One region of the Lysinibacillus capsici genome, then DNA from elsewhere that is predicted to be linked to it. Evidence: a T-box and tRNA genes for the amino acid it is inferred to sense, from the RefSeq annotation. Region 1 holds a T-box; the other holds one or more tRNA genes.
The links. The T-box of region 1 lies ahead of tyrS (tyrosine--tRNA ligase). A T-box ahead of a tRNA ligase gene usually reads a tRNA of that ligase, here a tRNA-Tyr.
Positions count from the first base shown of each region.

Region 2: it encodes a tRNA-Tyr, which carries the amino acid that the T-box ahead of tyrS (tyrosine--tRNA ligase) is inferred to sense. The anticodon was not compared.

Region 1 covers NZ_CP084108.1:3,092,319-3,095,517, forward strand. The annotation lists gene LCP48_RS15220 (MBL fold metallo-hydrolase) at 1-19, opposite strand, end outside; gene LCP48_RS15225 (DUF2759 domain-containing protein) at 189-368, shown strand; gene tyrS (tyrosine--tRNA ligase) at 424-1,638, opposite strand; T-box leader at 1,748-1,990, opposite strand; gene LCP48_RS15235 (LTA synthase family protein) at 2,248-3,199, opposite strand, start outside.
Region 2 covers NZ_CP084108.1:4,525,054-4,528,252, forward strand. The annotation lists gene sigW (RNA polymerase sigma factor SigW) at 1-431, opposite strand, end outside; gene rocF (arginase) at 565-1,470, opposite strand; tRNA gene LCP48_RS22405 (tRNA-Lys) at 1,656-1,728, opposite strand; tRNA gene LCP48_RS22410 (tRNA-Gln) at 1,742-1,816, opposite strand; tRNA gene LCP48_RS22415 (tRNA-Tyr) at 1,831-1,914, opposite strand; tRNA gene LCP48_RS22420 (tRNA-Val) at 1,933-2,008, opposite strand; tRNA gene LCP48_RS22425 (tRNA-Glu) at 2,064-2,138, opposite strand; tRNA gene LCP48_RS22430 (tRNA-Asn) at 2,252-2,328, opposite strand; gene mbcS (acyl-CoA synthetase MbcS) at 2,598-3,199, shown strand, end outside.

The DNA of each region.
Region 1 (3,199 bases):
AACTTCGTACGTTCATCATAGTTATCACCTCAATTTCCTATTATACAGGCTTTGCCACAATTTGACGATAAATGTTCATAGTTTACAGTATTTTAGTCCTCGACAAAAACAAGTAGAACGTTTACAATTAAGGAGGAATATTGTTTGCGACATTCATTTTCTGATGTCGAAAGGAGTGTCTATTTTTAATGAACTTATTAATGGTTATTTTTGGTCTAGTAGCGATTTTAGCTGTATTTGGTACATTCCAAGCAATTAAAGAAAAGAACCTTTTAAGCGTTGTTTTCAACTTATTAAGTGCTGCTGTATTCGGATGGTTCGTCATCATGACGATTGTTCACAGCGGTTACCCACCAAAATTACACTAAAATTCAGACAAAAAAAGAGCAGTCTCCTCGGAGATTGCTCTTTTTTTGTCTGTTATTACTTATTGAATTGAAGAAATCGCTTCTTGCCAATTTGTAGGATATCATTATTCATTAACACTTGCGATAAGTCATCCATCGCCATTTTTTCTCCATTCAAGGATACTCCTTTTTGCTTGATTAACCGCAAAAACTCACTCTTACTTTGAATAAAACCCATTACCACTAGTTGTGGAATGATATCCACGATTCTTTCCTTATCAATTTCCAAGAGCAGTATAGGAATGTTTTTTGGTATTTCCTTTTTTTGAAATGCTGCTTCAAAATAAGCTCTTGCTTCCTCCATTGCTGTAGATCCATGGTATAAAGCCGTTATAATTTCTGCTAATAGGAATTTCAAATCGCGGGGATTCTCTCCCTTTTGTAGTCTATCTTGAATAGCCTGCACATGTAGTGGATGCTCATCTGTTGCTAATTCGAAATATTTGATAATTAAAGTATCTGGGACTTCCATCACCTTTTTAAACATAATCTCAGGTGCTTCGTTGATGCCAATATAATTACCTAAGCTCTTACTCATTTTTTCTATGCCATCTAATCCCTCTAGCAAGGGCATAAAAATAGCAATTTGTTTTTCTAATCCCCGATGCTTTTGTAAGGTGCGTCCCATTAAAATATTAAAAGTCTGATCCGTTCCACCTAACTCTATATCTGCCACAAGTTCTACTGAATCATATGCTTGCATGAGTGGGTAGAAAAACTCATGTATACCAATTGGAATGTGCTGCTGGTAGCGTTTCTGAAAATCCTCGCGCTCTAAAAGTCGAGCAACAGATGTTGTGGCTGCTAGCTTGATGACTTCTTCAAAGGATAGCTTCGCTAACCATTCACTATTAAAACGAACCGTTGTCTTGTTCGGATCTAGCACTTTAAAAATTTGCTCACAATATGTTTGGGCGTTATTCTTCACTGTATCGTCACTTAAGGCTGTTCGCCCCTTGGCTTTACCTGTAGGATCGCCAATTCGTCCTGTAAAATCACCGATAACAATAACTGCATGATGGCCTAAATCTTGCATTTGCTTGATTTTTCGTAGAACAACCGCATGACCTAAATGAATATCTGGTGCGGACGGATCTAGCCCTAGCTTAATCGTTAAAGGTCGCTGTTCTTTATATGATCGCTCTAATTTTTCAAGTAAATCCTGTTCGTCAACGATCTTGTTAGCACCTTTCTTGATAATCGTCATTTGCTCCTTTGGTGTTAAAAACATACGAAACATCTCCTTGTAATATTAAATATTAATATTGCAAGTTCTATAAGAGTAAATGTGGGGTACCGTTTTTGCTTAAAAGGCATAAAAAAACGCCTTTAGGAAATTCCTAAAGGACGTAGATAAACGTGTTACCACCTTTTTTCGAGAGCGATTCACATAGCCCTCCTCAATAAGTACAGCCATAGCGATACTTTTGCAATGATTACGGATGCAACCCCGTCGTAGCCTACTAAAGTTTCGGTACGCAGCTTCCAAGATGTATTCACTTTAATATCCCCTTGCGCCTCTCAACAACCGGCTACTCTCTGTTAGTTCCATTAAAGTTACTCGTTCTTTTCAATGCCTTTCACTCTTATACTCCGAAATGCGAAAAACAAATCTTCGTTATGCAGATATTTACACTTATTATAATCGTATCTTTCTATTTGTCAATAAAAAGAAGTGCCCAATAAAGTGTATTCACGTTGCATCATGTTGTAAAACATTGCGAAAGGTGTTTTCTTTAGCATAAGATTCACAAAAAAAATTTATGAATGGTTGATTGTGACTAATTCCTTTATATTAGCTATATAAAAAGAGAGATCCCTATACGAGATCTCTCATTGATTACTTAACTGAATCCTGCTTTAAATTACCTGTTTTTTCGTCATAGAAGCGAAGTAAGTCGCCATTAATGATGGCATCGGAATTTTCTAGCTCCATTGTGGCACGATCAGCATAAGACTGACATGGCTCACCATCTATTTCTTCGCCAGTTGCTTTGTCATAGCAAGCTTCACCAGCATAGACGTATTTATCTGTAATAAAGCGTCCATCACGGAAGACTACAAAGTCCTCATGCTCTGGAGAGAATAAATCCGCACCCATTTGCATATCTTTTGACGTTTCAACGCCAAGAAGGTGTAAGATCGTTGGACGTAAATCCATTTGTCCTGAAATCTCAGTCATTTCTTTTCCATCGCCCGCTCCTGGGATGTGGATGAATAAAGGTACTTCTTGAAGCATTGCATTATCCATTGGTGTAATTTGATCTTTACCTAAATATTGTGCCATTGCTTTATTATGGTTCTCAGAAATACCATAGTGATCCCCATACATCACAATAATAGAATTATCATAGACACCTTGATCTTTTAACTGTTGGAAGAAGTCTTTTAAAGCCTCATCCATGTAACGTACTGTTTGGAAGTAACGATTTAATGTACCTGAATTTGAATCATATTCAGGAATCATAATATCTTCTGGGTCCAATGTAAATGGATAATGGTTCGTTAAAGTAATAAGTCTAGAGTAGAATGGCTGTGGCATATCTTTCATTAAAGCAGCTGATTGCTCTAAGAATGGAACATCTTTCATTCCCCAGTTTACAGCTTGCCCCTCTTCCACAGTATATGAATCTATATCGTAGAATTTATTAATTTTTAACGATTGATACATCATGTCACGATTCCAGAAAGATTTATTATTAGGGTGCATGACATTTGTAAAGTATCCATTTTCTCCAAGGCGTTCAGCCATTGAATTATACGTATTTCCACCATGCGTGAAGAATACAGCA
Region 2 (3,199 bases), 1.4 Mb from region 1:
ACCGAACGGTATTTATCCGGCAATCGTCCAATTTCATATTGAATGCGATCTTGCAGCTCCATTTGTTCTAACTGCTCCTCTGGTAGCTGGTCGTCTGCTGCGATTTGCGAATACATATCAAGCCCTTCTGTACCAGCTACTTCTGCATCTAAATAATAATCCGGTTTCTTTTTTCGAATACGGTCAATGCAGAGGTTTGTCGCTATGCGATAAAGCCACGTTGAAAACTTTCTTTTCTGATCAAATGTATGCAAGTTCATATAAGCTCGCACAAAAGCCTCTTGAGCAATGTCTTCAGACTCTTGTTTGTTGCCTAACATTCGATAGCATACTTGGTACAGTTTGTGCTGATAGAGACTCACAATATCGGCAAATGCGTTTTGATCGCCTTTAAGCACTTGTTTTATTCTCTTATTTACTAACGCATCCATTGTGTTGACTTCTCCACCTTTACAACTGTCTTATACTATACGAAGCACCGATAAGAAAAGTTTCGTTTTAATTCAATTATAGCAAAAGATTTTTATGCAATGTGGCAACAGGCAATTTTTTGTCAAATTTTCTTTAAACTAGTGTTTCACCAAATAACGAACCCATTAATGCAACAGCCACATTTGCTGTTGTATTCTTTTCATCTAATATAGGATTTACCTCTACAAACTCTGCTGAAGTTACCATGCCTGATTCTTGTAACATTTCCATCGCTAAATGGCTTTCTCGGTACGTAATTCCGCCTGGAACTGGAGTACCCACACCTGGCGTATAAAGTGGATCTAGTCCGTCTAAATCAAGTGATAAATGTAAACCATCTACATTTCGTTCCTTTAAATAAGCAAGTGCATCTTCCATCACACGCGTCATGCCAAGTCGGTCAATTTCATGCATTGTATATACTTTAATTCCTTGTTGACGAATCAATTCACGTTCTCCCGGATCTACTGAACGAGCTCCAATAATAATCACGTTTTCTGGCTTAATTTTTGGAGCATAGTTGCGAATTTGCACTAAACGTTCATGTCCTAGCCCAATACTAACAGCTAACGGCATCCCATGTATATTGCCTGAAGGTGTTGTTTCAGGTGTATTTAAATCTGCATGAGCGTCATACCAGATAACACCGAGATTTTTGTAATGCTCACCTAATCCAGCTAATGTTCCAATAGCAATGCTATGGTCTCCACCAAATACGAGTGGGAATTTCTTTTGTTCCACTACTTCATGCACACTATTTGCTAATGCAGTACTAACATCTACAACTTCCTCTAAATTTAGTAATTTTTCATCCACAGCTCCGTCAGCAAGCTTTTGACTAACACGAATATCCCCTTGATCCTGTACATCGTGTCCGATAGCCTCTAAACGTTCAACAATACCTGCATATCGAATAGCACTTGGTCCCATATCTACCCCACGGCGTGTTTGTCCGTAATCTGTTGGTACTCCAATAATAGAAATATTAAGTTTATTCATGTTTTTATACCCCCTAAAAGTTATAAGATTATTGTAAAGCCTACATACCACTTGGCTCAACTCGACAAAAAGTTGTATATTTATTCATTTATAAATAACATAAAAAAATCTCCTACTGTTTTCAGCAAGAGATTAGTTATCTGTAGTTAATATAACACTTTTGAATAATTTTCATTCTAAAAAAGTGAGCCATGAAGGACTCGAACCTTCGACCCTCTGATTAAAAGTCAGATGCTCTACCAACTGAGCTAATGGCTCATAAAAGAAAAAATGGCTGGGGTACTAGGATTCGAACCTAGGCATGACGGAATCAAAATCCGTTGCCTTACCGCTTGGCTATACCCCAATCATTTATAAAACTGGTGGAGGGGGACGGATTCGAACCGCCGAACCCTAAGGAGCGGATTTACAGTCCGCCGCGTTTAGCCACTTCGCTACCCCTCCGAAATAACACAATAAGAATGGTGGAGGATGACGGGCTCGAACCGCCGACCCTCTGCTTGTAAGGCAGATGCTCTCCCAGCTGAGCTAATCCTCCATAGAAACAGGTGTTATATCACAGTTTATATTCTTTATAAAGCCTATGTTTTAAATGGTGACCCCTACGGGATTCGAACCCGTGTTACCGCCGTGAAAGGGCGGTGTCTTAACCACTTGACCAAGGGGCCAATATTATGTCTCAAACAAGACAAGAATTATAATAACATTTTTCATTAATAATTGCAATGCTTTTCCACAAATTTTTTTATGTATTATAGCATTTGAAAAAAGGACAAAAAAATGGCTCCGAAGGCAGGACTCGAACCTGCGACAACCTGATTAACAGTCAGGTGCTACTACCAACTGAGCTACTTCGGAACAATGCTATTCACTTTGGTTTTAGACAACCTCTTAAGTACATTTATTATTATAGCAAGCATTATAAATAATGCAACACATTTTGTGAAAATTTTTATATTTTTTGTCGAAGTATGCTCTTATATTCGTTTGAAAGCATAATAGTTCTCTATTAATTCTAATATTTCTATTTAACGTACTAAATATTCTTGCTGTATATTATTGTAATTGTTAAAATAAAAATAGTTTTATGAATTTTCTATCAAATTTTCTGGGGGAGGATGTTCAAGATGGTATCAAATGATTTAATTGCACCTGAATTTTATAACATCACAGAGGAATTAGAAAAATTTTCGCAAGATAGTGATCGCCAAGCAATACGTTGGTTAAATACACAACAAGAGAGACGTACAGTTTCTTATGTGGAGCTTAACCAAAAAATGAATCAATACGCAAACGCTTTTACGGAGAAGGGGCTTCAAAAAGGTGATCGTGTATTAGTTATTATTCCTCGACTTCCAGAAGCCTATTTCGTTTTTCTAGGCTGCTTAAAGGCTGGTATCGTACCCATTTCATGTTCAGAGATGCTACGTGCAAGCGATTTAGAATATCGGATGGAACATTCTTCTGCTAGTGCAGTTATTGCTTATGAGGCTTTTACTAGTGAAGTTGATCAAATTGCTTCTTCTGTAGACGCATTGAAAAATAAACTAGTGATCGGTGCTGCGAAAGAAGATTGGACTTCTTTAGATGAATTAGCAAGCAAGCAGCCAGCTACATTTACAGCTGTAGCTACTACACGTGATGACATGGCATTCCTTTCTTATACATCTGGTACAACTGGTAAACCTAAAGGCGTTGTTCATTCACATGGCTGGGGATATGCACATAT